DNA from 4 places in the Arthrobacter sp. 05L421 genome. Region 4 is predicted to be linked to each of the others. Evidence: riboswitches for the same ligand, from Rfam matches in the RefSeq annotation. Region 4 holds a riboswitch; each other region holds the start of a gene.
The links. Region 4 has a riboswitch for thiamine pyrophosphate ahead of thiC (phosphomethylpyrimidine synthase ThiC). Riboswitches for the same ligand answer to the same signal wherever they lie in the genome.
Positions count from the first base shown of each region.

Region 1: it holds a riboswitch for thiamine pyrophosphate, as region 4 does, so the genes downstream of both, thiO (glycine oxidase ThiO) here and thiC (phosphomethylpyrimidine synthase ThiC) in region 4, are expected to answer to the same signal.
Region 2: it holds a riboswitch for thiamine pyrophosphate, as region 4 does, so the genes downstream of both, AC1DKQ_RS16340 (bifunctional hydroxymethylpyrimidine kinase/phosphomethylpyrimidine kinase) here and thiC (phosphomethylpyrimidine synthase ThiC) in region 4, are expected to answer to the same signal.
Region 3: it holds a riboswitch for thiamine pyrophosphate, as region 4 does, so the genes downstream of both, AC1DKQ_RS08710 (ECF transporter S component) here and thiC (phosphomethylpyrimidine synthase ThiC) in region 4, are expected to answer to the same signal.

Region 1 is NZ_JBFTOC010000001.1:183,923-189,180, forward strand. It holds gene AC1DKQ_RS00770 (TetR/AcrR family transcriptional regulator) at 1-300, shown strand, start outside; gene AC1DKQ_RS00775 (DUF3107 domain-containing protein) at 362-586, shown strand; gene AC1DKQ_RS00780 (hypothetical protein) at 664-966, shown strand; gene AC1DKQ_RS00785 (4a-hydroxytetrahydrobiopterin dehydratase) at 1,015-1,686, opposite strand; gene AC1DKQ_RS00790 (thiazole synthase) at 1,740-2,564, opposite strand; gene thiS (sulfur carrier protein ThiS) at 2,570-2,806, opposite strand; gene thiO (glycine oxidase ThiO) at 2,803-4,044, opposite strand; TPP riboswitch at 4,039-4,159, opposite strand; gene thiE (thiamine phosphate synthase) at 4,186-4,881, shown strand; gene AC1DKQ_RS00810 (ferritin-like fold-containing protein) at 4,906-5,258, opposite strand, start outside.
Region 2 is NZ_JBFTOC010000015.1:37,761-43,018, forward strand. It holds gene AC1DKQ_RS16335 (Rne/Rng family ribonuclease) at 298-3,570, shown strand; TPP riboswitch at 3,716-3,813, shown strand; gene AC1DKQ_RS16340 (bifunctional hydroxymethylpyrimidine kinase/phosphomethylpyrimidine kinase) at 3,796-5,258, shown strand, end outside.
Region 3 is NZ_JBFTOC010000005.1:131,920-137,177, reverse strand. It holds gene AC1DKQ_RS08730 (MrpF/PhaF family protein) at 1-154, shown strand, start outside; gene mnhG (monovalent cation/H(+) antiporter subunit G) at 144-563, shown strand; gene AC1DKQ_RS08720 (DUF4235 domain-containing protein) at 634-897, opposite strand; gene AC1DKQ_RS08715 (heme-degrading domain-containing protein) at 937-1,482, opposite strand; TPP riboswitch at 1,669-1,812, shown strand; gene AC1DKQ_RS08710 (ECF transporter S component) at 1,879-2,526, shown strand; gene AC1DKQ_RS08705 (ABC transporter ATP-binding protein) at 2,558-4,228, shown strand; gene AC1DKQ_RS08700 (energy-coupling factor transporter transmembrane component T family protein) at 4,225-5,028, shown strand; gene AC1DKQ_RS08695 (UDP-N-acetylglucosamine 1-carboxyvinyltransferase) at 5,203-5,258, shown strand, end outside.
Region 4 is NZ_JBFTOC010000014.1:79,225-84,482, reverse strand. It holds gene AC1DKQ_RS16030 (VOC family protein) at 1-527, opposite strand, end outside; gene AC1DKQ_RS16025 (amidohydrolase family protein) at 598-1,710, opposite strand; gene AC1DKQ_RS16020 (GNAT family N-acetyltransferase) at 1,714-2,214, opposite strand; TPP riboswitch at 2,289-2,396, shown strand; gene thiC (phosphomethylpyrimidine synthase ThiC) at 2,392-4,212, shown strand; gene AC1DKQ_RS16010 (alpha/beta fold hydrolase) at 4,222-4,956, opposite strand; gene ffh (signal recognition particle protein) at 5,028-5,258, opposite strand, start outside.

The sequences.
Region 1 (5,258 bases), on a different contig from region 4:
CACGACGACCAGGCGCACCGGCTGGTCTTCGAATCAGACCTGATCAACGATCCCGACGTCAGTGCACGGCTGGAAACATTCAACAAGACCTTTGCCGACGCCGTCGCCCGCGTCATCGCCGAGGACACCAAGCTGCCCGAACTGGAAGCCCGGCTGCTGGGCCGCGGGCTCGCTGGAATGGCCCAGGTGAGCGCCCGGTACTGGTTGGAAACGGCCGGGAACCTGGATCTCGATGTAGCCAGCGACCTCATCTACCGTTTAGCTTGGCGCGGAATCTCCCGCTTCCCCAAAGAGACCTAGACTACAAATAGAGATTGACCTTAGACATTTTTTGGACGTTGATTGGCTGGGAGGCCTTGCTGTGGAAGTAAAGATTGGTATTCAGAACATTGGCCGCGAACTTGTCCTTGAATCGACACAGGACGCCGACGCCGTCGCCAAGGTGGTCGGCGACGCGATCGCCAAGGGCGGCGAACTGCGGCTGAAGGACGACAAGGGCCGCCTGGTGATCGTCCCCGCCAACGTTCTGGGCTACGTGGAAATCGGTGCAGAAGAGGCCCGCCGCGTCGGCTTCGGCGCCCTCTAGCCCGAGCGTTTAGCCCCGGCGTTTCTCCACTGTCGTTTCTTCATTGTCGTTTTCTTCACCAGCGTGAGGTGTCCTGAATGCTTTCCCTGATTGTGGTTGCCATCGTGACCGTTGCTGCGGGCTTTGTCGTGTGGGCCAACGACAAGCGGCACACGAAATACGGTGTCAGCGTCCCGGCGGGAGTCGCTGCGACCGTCGGCATGCTGAGCTGGATCATCTTCATTGCGGCCGGACTTGGCTACCAGCCAGGCCTGACCTGGATCCCGTGGATCCTGCCGATGCTCCTGGGCACCGCGGCCTCGATCGCGTCCGTGGTGTACCTGGGCAAGACCCGGACCCGGCAGGACACCGAGCGGCTCACCGCAATCCTGAAGCTCTAACGGCCCCTCCGGGGGCACCAGCAGGCGGGGCATCGGCAGGGCAGTGCCCTACGCCGGCAGGTCCGGTCCGTGGCCGTCCTCGGTACACAAGCACAGCCGGTTTCCTTGCGCATCCGTGACCACCACCCAATGGGGTGCGTGGTCACGGTTGATTAATGCCCCGGTAGCCGCGGTCTGGTCCAGTACGGGCCCGGATTCGGCCTGGCTCCGGTGGATGTCCACATGGATGCGGCTGGCCCTTGGGGTGGTCGTTTCCCGGAACCGGAGCGAAGGGCCGCGGCCGTAGGGGTCCGTGAGATCCCCGAGTCTGCCCTTGCGGTAACCGAGGGCGACCCGCCAGACCTCCGAAATCCCGGCGGGATTCTCCGAATCGATGGCTACTTCCACGGTCCGGTACAGCCCCGGTTGCGCGGTGGCAGCGACTGCGGCGGCCGCCGCACTGGCCGCAGCGGCCGCCTTGACGTCCCGCTGCGTCACCTCGGAGCCGACGTCATGGGAACTGTAGCGAAGAAAGACCCGGTTGAAGCGCCAGTCCAGGTCCGGGTGGTGGTTCTGCTCTTCGGCGAGGCGCCCGACGGCGGCGATCAGCTCGAGTGCCGCGGCCGCCGTCGGCGCCTTGTACACGGTCACCAGCCCGCCGAGGCGGTACCGCCAATCCGGCAGGCCTGCCAGCGCTTCGTCGAGTTGTGGGCGGGTGAGGATGTCATCCGTGGCTGCCATGACAGTCTCCTTCACTGGTTGACCGACAAGACGGCCTACCGGAGCGGCCGGACTCAGAGGAACTCGGCCCGGCCTTCCATCGCCGAGGACGCCAGCGCGTGCTCGCGGCGCGGGATCCTGCCAGCCTTTTTTGCCAGCCTACCGGCGATGACGGCATGCTTGAAGGCCTCGCCCATGAGCACGGGATTCTGCGCCCGGGTCACGGCCGTAGCCAGCAGCACGGCGTCGCAGCCCAGTTCCATCGCCAGGGCCGCGTCCGAGGCTGTGCCGATCCCTGCATCCAGCACCACGGGCACGGACGCCCGCGAGACGATCAGCTCGATATTGTGCGGGTTCAGGATGCCCAGGCCGGTGCCGATCGGGGCGCCCAGCGGCATCACGGCCGCCGCGCCGAGGTTTTCGAGCCGGAGGGCAAGCACGGGATCGTCGTTGGTGTAGGCGAAGACCTTGAAGCCGCGCGCCACGAGCTGTTCGGTGGCGTCTACGAGTTCGACGGCGTCCGGCAGCAAGGTGTGCTCGTCGGCAATGACTTCGAGCTTGACCCAGTCCGTTTCCAGGGCTTCCCGGGCCAGCTCGGCGGTGAGAACGGCGTCCCTGGCTGTGAAGCAGCCGGCCGTGTTGGGCAGCACCCGGATCCGGTGATTCTCCAGCAGCTGAAACAGAGAGCCGGTCTCCGCTGGCGAATAGCGGCGCATTGCCACGGTGGTCAGCTCGGTGCCGGAAGCCACGAGCGCCGCCCCCAGCCCGTCCAGGCTCGGCGCACCGCCGGTGCCCATGATGAGGCGGGAGCCGAGCGTCACGCCGTCGACCACGAACGGGTCGGCCACTGCCCCGGCCGCGGGTGCGGCTGGTGTTGCTGCCAACGTTGTCTCGATCATGCTGGTCATCCTCCCTGGACTGCCGTGACAAGTTCGACGTCGTCGCCGTCGGCGAGCGCCGTGGCGTGCCACTGGCTGCGCGGCACCACCTCAGCGTTGCGGGCCACGGCGACACCGAGCTTGCCCCCGTCGGCAGCCCGGCCGTCGGGGCCGATGCTGCGGCCAGTGAGCTGGCTGACGAGAGTGCTGACGGAGGCGCCGTCGGCGACGCTCTGCTCCGTTCCGTTCAGTCTGATGTTCATGCTGCTTCCTTCTTGGGGCTGTCCCCGGACGTGTCCGGGGTGCGGGAAAAACGGTCGGGGCGGAACCCATCCCAGCGCGGGTCCGGCGTCCCGTCCATGAGTTGCCGGCACACGGCCGCAGCCGCGGGGGTCAGCAGGACGCCGTGCCGGAAGAAACCGGTGGCGATGATGAGCCCCGGGACGTCCCCACCGTCCGGGCGGGCGACCCGTCCCAGCAACGGGGCGTTGTCCGGCGTGCCGGGCCGGGCCCTCGCCGCGGCTTCCAGCAGCTCCAGCTCGGCGACCGCGGGCACCAGCTGCTGGGCATCCCTTAGCAGCTGGTAGACGCCGCCGGCAGAAACCGCATGGGGATCCGACGGCCCGTCCTCACGCTGGGTGGCTCCGATCACCACGGTGCCGGTCTGGCGGGGAACGATGTACACCGGGACCCCGCGCACCATGCCCCGCACGGTGGCCGTGAGCAGCGGCAACAGACGCGGGGGCACGCGAAGCCGGAGGATGTCGCCATAGACAGGCCGCAGCGGCAGCGCCAGCCCGGCGGGCAGGTCCTCGAGCCCGGCGGCGCCAAGGCCGTTGGCGATTACCGTTTCCGCAGCCCGCACGGAACCGCCGCCCGCGAGCCGTACCCCGGCAACCGTGCCGTCCTGCCACAGCAGGCCCGCCGCGCGCCGCCGGACAAAGCTCCCGCCCTCCGCGCCGAGCACGCTGGCGAGCCGGGTGAGCAGCAGCCGGGGGTCCACCTGGTGGTCGGCCGGGATGTCGAAGGCGCAGGAGATGCCCGGGCTCAGCAGGGGCTCCCGGCTGCGGGCCTCGCGCACTGTCAGTGGTTCCACGGTGAGGCCGCAGGCCTGCTGGACCTCCCTCAGGTCCGCGAGCGCGCGCCGGTCCGCCGCGTCGGCCCCGACCGCGAGGGTCGACGTCGTCAGGTAGCCGGTACCGGCCAGGGAATCCGCGCCGCCGGCGTCGAGGCCGGCAGCGAATCCGGGCCACAGCCGGGACGACTCAAGCATCAGTTCCAGCAGCTGCTCCTCCTGGTAATGCAGCTCGCTGACGGGGGCCAGCATGCCGGCCGCGGCCCAGCTGGCTCCGCTGCCGGGAGCATCGTCGATCAAAACCACAGACCGGCCCGAGCGGCTGGCCTCGAACGCGATGCCATGGCCAATCACCCCGCCGCCGATCACGGCAACGTCGGCGGCGTCATTTGCGGCGGCGGCTGCGCGGCCGGCTCGTGTGCCCATAAAAAAATTCCTTCCCTACGCCGGTACTAGCCGGATCAGGTCAAGCGGTCGGCTCTGACGCCCTCTCAGCCCTGCAGCAGCGACTTGGCTGCTGCGGGCTCCCGCGGTATGCGCCCAGTTTAGAGGAACTAGGCTGGACCCATGAGCCAGGACCCCCTCCACACCACCGCCCGCCTCTACTTGTGCACTGACGCCCGCAGGGACCGCGGCGACTTCGAGGACTTCGTTGACGCCGCCTTCGCCGGCGGTGTGGACATCATCCAGCTGCGCGATAAAACACTTGAGGCGGCCGAGGAACTCGAACTCCTGGAGGTCCTGCACGCCGCGGCCCAGCGCCACGGACGGTTGTGGGCCGTCAACGACCGGGCGGACATCGCGTCCTTGTCCGGGGCACCCGTGTTCCATATCGGCCAGAAGGACATTTCGCTCGACGCCGCCCGCGGCTTCCTGGGCAAAGACGCCGTGATCGGCCTGTCCACCCACAGCCCGAAACAGGTGGACGCCGCCATTGCTGCCTCGCCCGGCCGCAAAGGGCTCGACTACTTCTGTGTGGGCCCCGTCTGGGCGACGCCCACCAAACCGGGACGCGCCGCCGTCGGCCTCGACCTGGTGCGCTACGCCGCCCAGGCGATCGGCCGGGCGGACGCTGAGGGAACCGGCAAGGTGGACGGCGTCATGCCCTGGTTCGCGATCGGCGGGATCGACCTCAGCAACGTTGAGCAGGTAGTCGAGGCCGGCGCCCGGCGGATCGTGGTGGTCCGGGCGGTCACCGACGCCCCTGATCCGGCCCACGCCGCAGGTGCGCTGCTGGCGGCGCTGGACGCCGCGGCATCTTAGGCAGGTTCCCGGCCTGCACTGAACCTAGCCGGCGAGCCCCAGCCCTGCCATCCGGCGGGCGTGGTTCGCTGCGAGTTCGGCCGTCAGGCCCCTGACCAGCTCCCTGGCGCCGGCGTCGTCCAGGCCCGAGAGCCCGGCGAGGAACGCGTGCTCAAGGCTGAGCCGCTGGGCATGGGTCAGGACCTCGCCCAGCAGGCGCCTGGCCCACAGCGCCAGGCGCGACGCCAGCCGGGGATCATCGGCCAGGGCCGCCTTGAGCCGCTCCTGGAGCACGGCCGTGGACTCGCCGGTGGAGCGGACCTGCCCGATCAGCTCCCGGGTCCCGGCGTCGACGTACCGGCCGACGGCGCGGTAAAAGTCCGCGGAGACGGTGTCGA
Region 2 (5,258 bases), on a different contig from region 4:
CCACATCCGGATTCCGGTCCGGCGATTTTGTTTCAAGACCGCCAATGATGAGCAGGGAGCTGCGGATCCTCTGATTCCAGCTGTCCCGCAATGCCATTGGACGGCACCTGGTTGTGGCATGTAGGTCAACGGGTTCCAAAACAATCTCGCCGGCCCTCCAGGGCTGCCGCACCCCACTGCCGGTGCGAACCTGAGGGTATCCAATTGACTTCTGTCAATGCCTGCGGGTGTTGACGCATATTTGCCCCAACGGGCGCCGAATGTGGCGGCGCATCAGGGGCAGGAGTGTCGCCACATATGGATAATGACCAGGTTGTAGCCGGTAACGAAGAACTAGTCGCCGGGGAAGCAGTAACTGCGGAAGCAGAGGCTCCGGTAGCGCCGAAGAGGGCCGTCCGGACGCGCCGGAAGGCGCCCGTCGCAAAGGTTAACGCTGCGGCCGCCGCGGAGGCTGTGGCTGAAGCCGCGGCCCTGGCGGACGCAGCCGGCTCGGACGAGCCCGTCGCCGGCCGCCGCAAAGCAGCCGGCGTTAAAACCGCCCCCGAAGCAGCTGTACCCGAAACTGCGGCGCCCGACGCCGCCGAAACGCCGGCAAAGGCGCCCGCTCGGCGCACCCGTGCCCGCAAGGCTGTTGCCGCGCCGGAACCGCTCCCTGCCTTCGCCGGAGAGCCCGAAGCCAACGCCTCCGCCGCGGCAGAGGCTCCCGAGGCAGCCGCTGCTTCCGACGAAGCCGCCGTCACAGAGACGGTCGCCGAGAAGCCGGTCCGCCGCCGCGCCAGCCGCGCCAAGGCCGCTCCGAAAGCCGAGGACGTACCCGCAGTAGCCGTCCCGGCCGAGCAGGCCGAACCGGAGGAAGCCGCTGCAGCCCAGCCCGTGGACGCGCCCGCCGCGGACGCCCAGCCCGCCCAGGCCCGGATCGAAGAAGCCCAGCCCGAAGAGCCCGAAGCCCGGCCCGAGGACAGCCCGGCCGCCTCGCTGTTCATGGAACCCGGTGCCCTCACTTCCGTGATCTTCCAGGCCCCCGACCTCAGCACCGTGGTGCGTTCGGTCCCCGTTGCCGCCGCAGCAGCAGCGGAGCCTGCGGAAGAAGAAGGCGACGAGGACGAGGACGCCGGAAACCGCCGTCGGCGCCGCAGCCGCGGCCGTCGCGGGCGTACGCGCACGTCCGCCGATTCCGACACCGAGACCGAAGGCATTGCCGAGGGCTCTGAGGAAGAGGGCGACGAACGCTCCGAAGGCACCCTTGAAGACGGCGTGACCTCGCGCCGCCGCCGTCGCCGTCGCCGCGGTGACCAGGACCTGGAACTGACCGGCGGGGAAGGCGACGACCCGCCCAACACGGTGACCCGCGTCCGGGCGCCCCGGGCCATGGCCGAGGCGCCGGTCAACAACCGCGTCACGTCCGTCAAGGGCTCCACCCGCCTGGAAGCCAAGAAGCAGCGCCGCCGCGAATCCCGCGACACCGGCCGCCGCCGCACCGTCATCACCGAGGCCGAGTTCCTGGCCCGCCGCGAGTCCGTGGACCGCCAGATGATCGTCCGCCAGCGCGACGACAGAATCCAGATCGGTGTCCTCGAAGACGGCGTCCTGGCCGAGCACTTCGTGTCCAAGACCCAGCAGGATTCCCTGATCGGCAACGTCTACCTGGGCAAGGTCCAGAACGTGCTGCCCTCCATGGAAGCCGCATTCGTGGACATCGGCCGCGGCCGCAACGCCGTGCTCTACGCCGGCGAAGTGAACTGGGAGTCCGTCAACCTCGAGGGCAAGCAGCGCCGGATCGAGAACGCGCTGAAGTCCGGCGATTCCGTGCTGGTCCAGGTCACCAAGGACCCGGTCGGCCACAAGGGCGCCCGCCTCACCAGCCAGATCTCGCTGCCCGGCCGCTACCTCGTGTACGTGCCCGGCGGTTCCATGACCGGCATCTCCCGCAAGCTGCCCGACGTCGAACGCAACCGCCTCAAGCGCATCCTCAAGGACCGCCTGCCCGAGGACGCGGGCGTCATTGTCCGCACCGCGGCCGAGGGTGCCTCCGAGGAAGAGCTGACGCACGACATCAACCGCCTCCGCGCACAGTGGGAGGGCATCGAGAGCCAGTCGACGTCCACCAAGATCCTCGCTCCCGAGCTGCTCTACGGCGAACCTGACCTGACCATCAAGGTGGTCCGCGACGTCTTCAACGAGGACTTCTCCAAGCTGATCGTCTCCGGCGAGGAAGCCTGGGACACCATCGAGGCCTACGTCACCTACGTGGCACCGGACCTCGTGGGCCGGCTCGAGAAGTGGACCAAGGATACGGACATCTTCGCTGCCTGGCGCATCGACGAGCAGATCCACAAGGCCCTGGACCGGAAGGTCTTCCTGCCCTCCGGCGGCTCCCTCGTGATCGACCGCACCGAAGCCATGACCGTGGTGGACGTCAACACCGGCAAGTTCACCGGCTCCGGCGGCAACCTCGAGGAAACCGTCACCAAGAACAACCTGGAAGCCGCCGAGGAAGTGGTCCGGCAGCTGCGCCTGCGCGACATTGGCGGCATCATCGTGATCGACTTCATCGACATGGTGCTCGAATCCAACCGCGACCTCGTGCTGCGCCGCATGGTGGAGTGCCTGGGCCGGGACCGGACCAAGCACCAGGTGGCCGAGGTGACCTCGCTGGGCCTCGTGCAGATGACCCGCAAGCGGATGGGCACCGGGCTGCTGGAGGTCTTTGGCGAACAGTGCGAAACCTGCGCGGGCCGCGGCATCGTCACGCACGACGAGCCCGTGGAACACCGCCGCGCCAACACGGTTGCCGCGGAGCACTACGTGCCGCGCACCGAGGCTCAGCCGGTTGCCCGTACGGAGCGCAAGAGCCGTCGCCGCGGCAGGGGAGCCCAGGGCCCGGAGACCGCTCCGGCCACGCCCGCCGCCGTCCACGCCGAGCCCACCGAGGCCGAACGCCACGCCAAGGCTGAAGCCACCCGTGCCGCTCTGGCGAACATCGCCGCCGCTGCGCACGCCGCGCATCTGCACGACGGTGAGGCAGCCGCTGCCAGCGACGCCGGGGCCCGCCAGGCCGCCGTCGACGCCGTCACACAGCTTGCTGCCGCGGAAGAGGCAGCCGGACGCCCCGCGACCGTGCTGACGTTCGGCGGCGAACAGGTGGCCCTGCCCTTCGTCGAGCACGCCGAGGACGCGCCGGAACCGGCCCTGACCCTGGACCTGCTGACCGAGGCCTTCGCCAACCTGGGCGACGCCGAGGCCGGCAAGCAGGCCGCTAGGCAGGACGAGTTGCAGGCCCCGGCCACCGAAGCACCCGAGGCGCCCGCAACCGTGCGCGCTGCGGAGGCTCCGGCTTCACGGGCAGCGGACACCACCACCCGTGGCCGTCGCGGGCGCCGCAACCGGAGCGCCAGCCGCGCCCAGGGCGCTGCGAACGAGACCTCCGTGGAGCACCGCGAGGCCACACGGCCTGCAGCGGCAGGATCTGTTCACGAGGCCAAGGCACCCGCAGCGGCCAGGCCGGCCTCCGTCCCGGCCGGTAACGAGCCGATCATCCTCGGCGTCGGCGTACCGGCGTCGGAGCTCTAGTCCTCCGCGACTCATCGCTTCCCCGGCCGGTCACTTCGACCGGTCGGGCTGCGGGCCCGGGCCCGAGCGGGCGTAACATACGTCCGCTCCGGCCCGGGCCCGCTGCTGCGTTAACGGGCCAGCCCGGCGGCAACGGCTAGGCTGGGACACTGACACGGGGTGCCGCGCATCGGGCCGGCTGAGATCCAGACCCGTTGAACCTGTCCGGTTAGCACCGGCGAAGGGATGTCTGACTTGTCCGCGAGATCGAATCCGTCCGAGTTTCCGCCCAGCGAGTTTCTGCTCCCCCAGTCCTCACCGCCGTCCCCGTCCGCGCCGCTGCGCATTCCCCGCGTGCTCGCCATCGCCGGCTCCGACCCGTCCGGCGGGGCCGGGATCCAGGCCGACCTGAAGAGCATCGCAGCCAACGGCGGCTACGGCATGGCCGCCATCACGGCCCTGACAGCACAAAATACCCAGGGCGTGCGCGCCGTCCACGTGCCCCCGGCCGCGTTCCTCACCGCCCAGCTGGACGCCATCAGCGACGACATCGGCATCGATGCCGTCAAGATCGGCATGCTCGGCGACGCCGCAGTGATCCACGCCGTCCGCGTCTGGCTGGAGAAGGTGCGGCCCGCCGTCGTCGTCCTGGACCCGGTAATGGTCGCCACCAGCGGCGACCGGCTGCTCCAGGAGTCGGCCGAGGCCGCCCTGCAGGCCCTCCTGCCGCTGGCGGACCTCATCACGCCGAACCTGGCCGAACTCGCTATCCTGCTCAAAGAGCCCGCCGCGGCCGACTGGGCCGAGGCCCTGGCCCAGGGCAAGCGGCTGGCCGCCCTGACCGGCACCACTGTGCTGGTCAAGGGCGGTCATCTCCAGGGCGGACAACCCGGGAACGGGCCCGGCCCTGACTGCGATGACGGCGACGTCGCGCAGGGCGGGAACGGCGCCGACGGCGGCTGCCCGGATGCGCTGGTCAACACCGGTGGCCTGCTCGGCACCGAAACGGTGGTGGTGCCGGGGGAGCGGATCGCCACGCGCAACAGCCACGGCACCGGCTGCTCCCTGTCCTCGGCCATGGCCACCGTGCAGGCCCGGGTGGGGGACTGGGAAGCGGCGTTGCGGGAGGTGAAGCCGTGGCTGCTGGGTGCGCTCCGTGAAGCCGCGGTCCTGGACGTCGGTTCCGGGAACGGCCCGGTCCACCACTTCCACCACGTGCAGCACCTCGCGAACGGCCAGCACGGCCAGGTCAGCCAGGCAAGCCACGTACACGGTCCGGCCGAAGGCGAGTTCGCCGCAGCCCTGCGCGAAGGGGCTTCTGGCGATCTTGACGCCATCTACGCCCTGGACTTCATCCGCGGACTGGCCGACGGAACCCTGCCCGAGCACGAGTTCGCCTACTACCTCGCCCAGGACGCCATCTACCTCAACGGCTACTCCCGGGTCCTGGCCCGAGCTGCCGCGATCGCCCCCACCGAGGCCGAACAGCTGTTCTGGGCCCGTTCGGCGCAGACCTGCCTGGAGGTCGAGTCCGAGCTGCACCGGTCCTGGCTTAGCACCCGCCCCACGGCGCCCACCCTGGGCCCAGTGACGAAGTCCTACGTGGACCACCTGCTGGCCGCCTCGGTGTCCGGCAGCTACGGGGTCCTCGTGGCGGCAGCCCTGCCGTGCTTCTGGCTCTACGCCGAGGTCGGTTCCACCCTGCACCG
Region 3 (5,258 bases), on a different contig from region 4:
CATTTTCGGGGCGGCCCTGTGCATCGACATGGCCGTCAACCGGCACCTCAACAACCTGATGCTGCTCGTTGCGATTTCCCTCATCGGCTTCGTCGGCTCGGTCACCGTGGCCCGCTTCGTGGCCGAGAGGAGGGAGGGCATCCGTGAATCCTGAAACAGTGATCGATGCCCTCTCCGCCGTGTTCATGGTGGTCGGCGCGCTCATGTCCCTCGGCGCCGCGATCGGGCTGTTGCGGTTCCCGGACCTCATGAGCAGGATGCACGCCGCCACCAAGCCGCAGGTCCTGGGCTTGTTCCTGCTGCTGGCGGCCCTTGGCCTGCAGATGCGCACCTGGTGGGTGTGGCCCGTCCTGATGGTTGCCTGGCTCTTCCAACTGCTCACCGTTCCCGTGTCCGCCCACATGGTGGGCCGGGCCGGCTACCGGACCAAGCACCTGCATCCGGAGCTGCTGAGCTCCGACGAGCTTGGGGCCGTAGTCCAGAAAGCTGCCCAGAAAGCCGCCCAGAAAGCCGCGCAGCAGGCAGCCAACCACGCAGTGGACGACGACGACGCTGGCCGCTGAGCCCGTGCGGGGCGCGGCGGCCAGCGTCGTCGGCCATGCCGCGGCCGGTGCCGCGGCTAGCCGAGTCAGGTCAGACGACGTCCTGGGTCTTGGCGAAGCGGGTGATCGCGCGCTGGGTGCCGCGGTTGGCGAGCACCTGGATGATGGCGCTGACCGATGCGGAGATCAGGGCGAAGGTCAGGGCGGAGCGCAGCGTGGTGGGGACGTCGTCCTCGTGGCCCGTGGGCGGCTTGTTGCCCGTGGACTTTTCCCAGATGGTGTCCACCAGCTTGGTGCCGGCAAAGCCGGCCAAGAGGCTGATGCCGGTGCCGAGCAGCTTGATGACGATGTTCATTCTTCGGTCTCCTTGGGACGGGAACGGCTTTCCCCTAGCCTAGCGTTCCGGTGTCAGGACCATCCGCAGGGCCTCGACCACGAGGTCGTGGTCCGCCTTCTGAGGCAGGCCGGAGACCGTGACGACGGCGACGGCGCCCGTGCCGCGCACGTAGATCGGGAACGCTCCGCCGTGGGCGGCGAACTCCGTCTGATCCCACCAGGCGTTGTCCTCGATCCTTCCGCCGGCAGCCCGGGCCCGGAGGCCCACCAGCAGCGACGGGACCTCGTACCGCAGTGCGGTGCGCTTCTTGGCGTTGATCCAGCGCTCGTTGTCCGGCGTGGCGCCGTCCAGTGCGGCATGGAAGAGCACCTGCTCGCCTTTGGTGATGTCGACGGCGATGGGCAGCGAGCGTTGCCTGCCCAGCTCGACCAGGAGGAGGCCGAGGTCCAGGGCATCGTCCTTGCTGAACGCGGCGAACTGGAGCGCATCCATCTCGGCCAGCACGCGGCCGATGAGCGCCGCCAGTGACCCCGGCGGCTGCGGCTCGCTCGAGTCAGGGTCGTATTCCCCGGAGGGATCGTGTGTGGCTGGTGTCTGCGGCAAAATAATCCAGCTTCCCGTAGGTGACGCGGCCGCCCGCTGGCGGGTCCGGGTGTCCGACACGTCGACTCTATCAAGCAGCTTTTCCCGGCCGCGGTGGCCGGCCCTTTCCGGCCCCCGATTGTGACGGCACACCACTGAAAACCCGGCCGTCCGGGTGTAAACTGAGCCAGCCCACAAGGGCGAAATAATTTACGACAGGGGAGCGCCGCCGCCGGGCATCGCCGGAAATATCCGGGGAAACCGTTGGTGGGCGCTGAGAGTGCGGACAGCCGCAGACCCTCGAACCTGATCCGGTTAGTACCGGCGCAAGGGAGTCGAGTTCTCAGGGTGCGCGGAGGGCGGCGGAAGCCGAGGCCAGCCGGAGCACCCTCCCCTCCTGTTCCTCAGGAGGACGACATGACAGATATTTCAGCACAGCATGGTTCCGCCAGCCGTTCATCCGCCCGGCGCGACTACAGCTGGCGGGTGGTGGACATCGTGGTGGCCGCGTTGATCGCCGTTGCCGGCGGCGTCATTTTCTGGGCCTGGTCCCAGGGCGCGAACCTGATTTCCGCCCCGGTCAACGCGCTCTACCCGCCGCTGAGCGGACTGTACGCCGGCGGCTGGATGATCCCGGCGGTGCTGGGCATGCTCATCATCCGCAAACCGGGTGCCGCACTCTTTTGTGAAACCGTCGCGGCCACGGGCGAGCTCATCATGGGTTCGCAGTATGGCACCACCGTACTGATCTCCGGGATCCTGCAGGGCCTCGGCGCGGAACTGGTCTTCGCGGCCTTCCTCTACAAGAAGTTCAACCTGCCGGTGTCCCTGCTCGCCGGAGCCGGCGCGGGCCTCTTCTGCGGCCTGAACGATTCCTTCCTGCCGTGGGGCTGGAACATCGCCTACGCAGCCGGGGACAAGCTCGCCTACATCGTTTTCACCACAATCTCGGGCGCAATCATTGCCGGCGGACTGGCCTGGCTCGCCACCCGCGGCCTGGCCAAGACCGGAGTGCTGGGCTCCTTTGCCTCCCGCAAGGCTGCCACGGAACCCGTGTTCTCCTGATCCCTCCCATCCTAAATTCTGCAGGGAACCCATGAGATCTTCACCAGGCGTCCGGCCGGCCGCCGTCACAGCCCGCGGCTGGGGCTGGCGGCATGCCGGACGGCCCCGACCCGCGGTCAGCGGCCTTGACCTGGACATCCGGCCGGGGGAGCGCGTGCTTCTGCTGGGGCCCTCTGGCGCCGGCAAATCGACCCTGCTCCACGCCCTGGCTGGCGTGCTGGGCGACGGCGCGGCCGGCGCCTCGGGGTTAGCGGGCGACTCTGGCGACGCCGACGAGACCGGAAGCCTGCTGATCGACGGTGCCCCGCCACGGGCGCAGCGCGGCCGCGCCGGGCTTGTGCAGCAGGACCCGGAAACCCAGGTGGTGCTTTCCCGCGTCGGCGACGACGTCGCCTTCGGGGCGGAGAACCTCGCGGTCCCGGCGCCAGAGATCTGGCCGCGCGTGCGCGAGGCGCTCGACGACGTCGGGCTGGGCGGGCTGCCGCTGGACCACCCAACCGCGGCCCTCTCCGGCGGACAAAAGCAGCGGCTGGCGCTCGCCGGGATCCTCGCGATGCGGCCGGGGCTGCTGCTGCTCGACGAGCCGACCGCCAACCTCGACCCGGCCGGCGTCCTGGAGGTCCGGGATGCCGTGGGCCGCTGCCTGGACAAGACCGGCGCCACCCTGGTGGTCGTGGAGCACCGGGTGGGGATCTGGAAAGACCTGGTGGACAGGATTGTGGTGCTGCAGCCCGGGTCCGCCCCGGACTCCGCGGTATTGAACTCCGCCGTACTCATTGACGGGCCGCCGGACCAGGTCCTGGCCGAGGCGCGGGACATGCTCATTGGTGCGGGCGTCTGGGTGCCGGGCTACGTCCCGGCGACCCGGACGCGGCTGCCGGCGCGTAACGCCGGGCAGCTCCTGCTCGCGGCCGACGGGCTCGCGGTGTCCCGCGAGCGGCCGCGGCGCGCCGGGCTGCGCGACGGCTTCCGCACGATCGCGCCGCGTCCGGTCCAGACCGGGGTTTCGGTCCAGGTCCGCGCCGGCGAGGCCTTGACCATCACCGGACCGAACGGCGCGGGGAAGTCCACCCTCGCGCTGACGCTGGCCGGTCTCCTGCGACCCGTTGCCGGGACGGTCTCGGCCGCTCCGGAGCTCGCTGGGGGCGCGGGTGGCCACTCCGGCGGTCACTCTGCTGGCCACTCCATTGGTCGATTCAGCAGCGGCGCCGGAACCGATCCATACCGGTGGAAGCCCCAGCAGCTGATCGCCAGAATAGGCACCGTGTTCCAGGAACCCGAGCACCAGTTCGTCACGGGCAGGGTCCTGGACGAGCTCATGTTCGGCCCCCGCCACCTCGGCTACGGCGAAGACCGCGTGGATGAGCTGCTGGAGCGGCTGCGGCTGACAGATCTCGTGGACGCCAACCCCTACACGCTCTCCGGCGGCGAGAAGCGCCGCCTTTCGGTAGCCACGGTGCTGGCGGCGCACCCGCAGGTGCTGGTTCTGGACGAACCCACCTTCGGCCAGGATGCCAACACCTGGGCCGAACTCGCGTCGTTCCTGTCCGAGCTCCTCGACGCCGGCACCGCCGTCGTCTCTGTGACGCACGACGCCGAATTCAGCGCCGTCCTCGGCGGCACCGAACTCCGCCTCCGGCCGCGAGAAACCGCCGCCGTTCCGGGCCCGGAACTTGAGCTGCCGGAAGGGGCCACGCCATGAGGGACGCACTGAGCCTGCGCGGCAACCATGCGCTGCTGACCCGCGCCAACCCGCTCGCCAAGTTCACGGCGGTCACCCTGATCACCATGGTCCTGGCGCTGTCCATTGACTGGGTCTCGGCGTCGGTGGCGCTGGCCTTCGAGCTGCTGCTCCTGCCGCTGGCCGGCCTGACCTTGGCGCTGCTGTGGCAGCGGGGCTGGCCGCTGATCCTCGCGGCGGCGCTGGGCGGCTGGAGCACCGCCATCCTGGCGCCCGACGCCGGTTCCGTGCTGGTCGACGCCGGGATCTGGTCCATCAGTGCCGGCTCCCTGCAGCTGGGGATCGGCTTCATGCTCCGCGGGCTTGCCATCGCACTGCCTGCGGTGCTGCTGATGAGCTGCACCGACCCCACAGACCTGGCGGACGCCCTGGCCCAGAACGCAAAACTGCCGCACCGGTTCGTCCTGGGCACCTTGGCCGCCATGCGGCTGGTCGGGATCATGACCGAGCAATGGCAGACGATCGGCATGGCCCGGCGGGCCCGCGGGGTGGGCTCGAGCGGTAACCCCTATCAGCGGTTCCGCGCCACCCTGGGCCAGAGCTTCGGCCTGCTGGTGCAGGCGATCCGGAGCGCCTCGCGGCTCGCGGTGACCATGGAGGCCCGCGGCTTCGGCGGCGCCGCGCGGACCTGGGCCAGGCCGTCTACTTTCAGTGGGCTGGACGCCTGGGTGCTGCTGGGCGGGCTCGGCATCGCGGCAGCAGCCGCCGCCGCGGCCCTTGTGGCGGGCACCTGGAACCTTGTCTTCCTCACGCACCAGTAGGCGTCGCCGCAACCGCCGGCGCCACTGGCGAAGCCATTGACGGCACTACTGATTCAAGCGCCACCGTGCACCGCAGTGCGCGGGTTATCGCATGATGCGGGTATCCCTGTGAGATTAACGGCATTCCGGCCGGAATGCCGGGGGTTAATAAATCATCCGTGATATTTTCGGGACATGACTCAACCGACTGCTGAACATGTAGGCCTCCTGCTCCGCGAAGCCCGCGGGGC
Region 4 (5,258 bases):
GCGGCGGCCTGGCGCTGGCCGGTCACGGACTCCTCGGTCAGGTACTGCTGCAGGTAGCGCTGCGGCGGCAGGGCGAGGCTGTCCATGACGACGTTCTTGCCCTCCCAGGACCAGGCCTCCCGCGGCCGGTCCCAGTACAGCTCGATGCCGTTGCCTTCGGGGTCGTTGAAGTAGAAGGCCTCGCTGACGAGGTGGTCCGCACTGCCTGTGAAGGACTGCGGCTCGTACTGAGCCGCGCTGGCAATGGTGGCCGCCAGCGAGTGCTGGTCCTCGAAGAGGAGTGCGGTATGGAAGAGACCGGCCTCGCCGCGAGACGGAAGATTCAGGCCAGGTGCGGGTGCCAGATGGACCAGCGGCTTCTGCTGGCGCCCGAGGTAGAGCCCGCCGTCCTGTTCGGCCACAGTCTCCAGGCCGAGGGCGCGCTGGTAGTAGTCGGTCATGAGCTTCATGTCGCCGACCTTGAGCATCACAGTGCCCATGGTGAGTTCGGCAGGAAGGAGGTCCTGCGTGCTGGCTTCTGCGGTCATTGAAACGCTCCGTGGGTTCTGTAGCCACCGGATTTCGGTGACCCTGCATAGAAGTAAATTACTTGAAGCTTCAATTTATTCCTAATGGCCGGGCTGGTTCCCGGTTCACCGGGAGCCCGCGCAACACGATGTGCCTGAGCCGGCGGAGCGTGGCCGGCTGGCTCCGCGGATCCTCGGCAGTGACCAGGACGTCCGCACTCGCCCCTTCACCGATGGAATCCGCGCCGAGCCATGTCCGCGCGGACCAGCATGCGGCGTCGAGTGCGGCTGAGGCGGGAAGGCCTGCGGCGTGCAGGGCCTGGACTTCGTCCACGATCCGGCCGTGGCTGATCACGCTGCCGGCGTCGGTGCCGGCAAAGATGGCCACCCCCGCCTCGTAGGCTTCGAGCACCCGATCCGCCCGCCGCTCCCACAGCGAGCGCATGTCGGCGGCGTAACGGGGGAACTTGGCCTCGGCCCGGGCGGCAATGTCCGGGAACGTGGCGATGTTGATCAGGGTGGGCACAATCGGGACACCCTGATCGAGGAAGCGCGGCAGGTGCCGGGGCAGCAAACCGGTGGCGTGCTCGATGCAGTCGATCCCGGCGTCGAGCATGTCATCCAGGGTGTCTTCGGCGAAGCAGTGGGCGGTGACGCGGGCCCCTTCGTCGTGGGCGGCCTGGACGGCGTCCTTGACCGTTCGGGCGGGAAAGCTGGCGGCGAGGTCGCCGGCGTCGCGGTCGATCCAGTCCCCCACGAGCTTGACCCAGCCGTCGCCGGCGCGGGCCTGCTTGCGCACGGCCTCGACGAGATCATCGGGTTCGACCTCGATGGCCAGGCCCGGCAGGTAGCGCCTGGTCCTGGCGAGGTGCCGGCCGGCGCGGATGATCCGGGGAAGGTCAGCGCGCTGTTGGAGCCAGCGGGTGTCGTGGACCGCGCCGGCGTCGCGGACCAGCAGCGTCCCGGCGCCGCGGTCCGCCAGGGCCTGGGATTCCGCGGTGGCCTCGGAAACGTCACCGCCCGGGCCCAGTCCGATATGGCAGTGCGCGTCCACGAGGCCGGGAATGACCCAGCCGTCCAGCACGAGGTCCGGCGCGGCGGCCGGACGGCGGAAGGTCAGCAGGCCGTCCACCGACCAGAGACCGCGGCGTTCCCGGTCCGCCGCCGTGAGGATGGGGCCGCTGAACTCGATGATTGCGGTCATGGGCTAAAGCCTATTCCGCATGACGATCCGCCGTCCCAGATCATCCAGCCCCAACTGCGCTTCGCGGATCCGCAGGGCAGCCAACGCCTGCCCGGGTTGGGGGTACTCCTCGAAACCGCAGCTCGCATAAAACGGCGCATTGAACGGAACGTCCGCGAAGGCGCAAAGCGTCATCGACATATAGCCACGGCCCCGGGCCGCACCGAGGGCCGCCTCCACCAAGGACCGTCCGATGCCCCGACCGCCAAAGTCGGGGTGCACCGAGAGTTGCTCCAGATGGGCGTGGCCGCCGACATCGTCAACGCGGGCAAACCCCACGGGCGGGGCTCCGGTGACGAGTATGAAGAGCGGCTCAACCGGCGTCGTTAACTCCGGGACCGGGAGCGACTGGTTCCCCAGCTCCGCTTCGAGGACGCGGTCTGCTGCGGCCTCGAGAACCGGCAGGGCCGGCATGTCTTCCGGCGTCGCCGTTCTGATGCGGGGCACGGCCCAAGGCAGAGTCACAATGCCACGCTAACACCGCGGCCCGTCGCACGCGTCACACTCGACAGCCATCCGGAAGCGCGTGGTAGCTTCGTCTACGACCACACGGGTGCCCTTGCAGGGGCTGAGATCGGGCTGACGCAGCCTGCGACCGTTGAACCTGTCCGGGTAATGCCGGCGAAGGAAGTGAGTATTTTCGTGAATACCCAATTGACACAGCACAGCCCTGTCCAAAATGAGTCAGTCCACAACGAATCTGCAGCCGCCACGCAGTCGATGAAGTCCCACTCGCTGGCCTTCACCACGGACCTGGACCATGGCATCCGCGTTCCAGTGACCGAGATCGCCCTGGAACCCTCGCCGGGCGGCGTCAGAAACGCACCGTTCCGGGTCTACCGCACGGCCGGCCCGGGCAGCGATCCGGTCCGCGGGCTGGAGCCGTTCCGTGCGCCCTGGATCGAGGCCAGGGCTGACACCGAAACCTACGCCGGCCGGGAACGGGAGCTGCTCGACGACGGCAAGTCGGCGCTACGCCGGGGCGCGGCATCGGCCGAGTGGCGGGGCGGACGCCCGGTGCCGCGCCGCGGGGTTGAGGGCCGGACCGTCACGCAGATGCGCTACGCCCGGGACGGCGTCATCACCCAGGAAATGCGGTTCGTCGCGCTGCGTGAGAACTGCGACGTGGAGTTGGTGCGCAGCGAGGTGGCCGCGGGCCGGGCGATCATTCCCAACAACGTCAACCACCCCGAATCCGAGCCGATGATCATCGGCAAGGCGTTCCTGGTGAAAATCAACGCCAATATCGGCAACTCCGCCGTGACCAGCTCCATCGCCGAGGAAGTCGACAAACTCCAGTGGGCCACGCAATGGGGCGCGGACACCGTGATGGACCTCTCCACCGGGGACGATATCCACACGACGCGCGAGTGGCTCATCCGCAACTCCCCCGTCCCCATTGGCACGGTCCCCATCTACCAGGCGCTGGAGAAAGTCAACGGCGAGGCGAACGCCCTGACCTGGGAGATCTTCCGGGACACAGTGATCGAGCAGTGCGAGCAGGGCGTGGACTACATGACCATCCACGCGGGGGTGCTGCTGCGCTATGTGCCCCTGACGGCCAACCGGGTCACCGGCATCGTGTCCCGCGGCGGAGCGATCATGGCCGGCTGGTGCCTGGCGCACCACCAGGAGAACTTCCTCTACACCCACTTCGACGAGCTGTGCGAGATTTTCGCGAAGTACGACGTCGCGTTTTCCCTGGGTGACGGGCTGCGGCCCGGCGCGACGGCGGATGCCAACGACGCGGCGCAGTTCGCCGAGCTGGACACCCTGGCCGAGCTCACGCAGCGTGCCTGGGAGTTCGATGTGCAGGTCATGGTGGAGGGTCCCGGGCACGTGCCTTTCCACCTGGTCCGGGAAAACGTGGAGCGCCAGCAGGAACTCTGCAAGGGCGCTCCGTTCTACACGCTCGGGCCGCTGGTCACCGACATCGCACCCGGGTATGACCACATCACCTCGGCGATCGGCGCGACGGAGATTGCCCGCTACGGCACTGCCATGCTCTGCTACGTCACGCCCAAGGAGCACCTCGGGCTGCCGAACAAGGACGACGTGAAAACGGGCGTGATCACCTACAAGATCGCGGCCCACGCCGCCGACCTCGCCAAGGGCCACCCCGGCGCCCACGAACGCGACGATGCCCTGTCCAAGGCGCGGTTTGAGTTCCGCTGGCGGGACCAGTTCGCGCTGTCCCTGGACCCGGTGACGGCCGAGGCCTTCCACGATGAGACGCTGCCCGCGGAGCCGGCCAAGACGGCCCACTTCTGCTCGATGTGCGGGCCTAAGTTCTGCTCCATGCGGATCAGCCAGGACATCCGGGACGAATACGGTTCAGCTGACTCGCAGGCGGCCCTCGCGCAGATGGCGGCCGGAATGCAGGCGAAGAGCAAGGAGTTCATTGCCTCGGGCGGCAAGGTCTATCTGCCGGAGCCTGCTATGGGAGGACCCGCAGCTTCCTAGGACAGCGTCCTAGGATGCCCGGGCGTGCTGGCGCCGGCTGACCTCGGCGATGTACGAGCGGATGGCCCGGTCCCCCTCGGTTGAATCCTGGGGCCGGTGCCCTCCCGGCGCCGTGCGGTGCAGTGCACCGGTCTCGCGCAGGTAGCCGGCGATTTCCTCATACAGCGGCTCCCATCCGCCGGTCAGGACCAGCGTCGGCACGCCAGGCACGATCTGCAGCGGGGCTTCCCAAGGCGGCGCCTGGAGGCGGAGCCGGCGCGCCGCCCGGAGGGCCTCCGGCGTCGTGGCCCCCGGCGCATCCGCCGCAAACGCGCGGCGGATGAACTCCCGCTGGAAGTCGTCGTCGCTGAGGTTGCGCCGGACGTCGAAGAGCGGCTGCATGAGCGCCCGGTGCGCGGCGGTGGCCGGGAGCTCCGCGGTCAAGGACAGGCAGGCAGGTTCCACCAGGGTCAGCGACTGGACGAGGTCGGGCCGTTCGACGGCGGCCATCATCGCGGCGATCGCGCCCTGCGAATGGGCCACCACGTGACCGCCGGCCTCGCCGCGGCCGTCGTCTGCCAGCGACGCGAGCACTATTGCGGCGTCGGCGGCGAAGTTGGATTCGAGCGGTTCCGCGACGGCGTCGAACCCGTGCCGCCGCAGGAACAGGGCGTCGTAGTCCAGCGCCATGCCGTGCTGCTTTGGCCACGCGGCGGCACCGAAACTGCCATCCCCGTGGACGAAGACTACGCGCTGCTTGAACATTGTCTAACCCTATGGCACGTCAGTGCTGATGCCGCCGGCGACACAGTCCCGGCGGCTCCCAGCAGGTGCGGCTATTTGCTGCCGCCGAGGAACTTGTCGAAGCCCTTGGGCAGGTTCAGCTGGGACGGATCGAAGTCGCCGCCCTGCTGGCCGAACGATGCTCCGGTGGGCAGGGCCTTGGGGCCGGCGGCGCGCCGGGCCTCGGCGTCGCGCAGTTCCTGCGCAGCCTTGGCCGGGTTGCCGGAGCGGGCCTTCTTCTTGGGCGCGGATTTGGCGCCCTTCCGGGCACCGCCCCCGCCGCC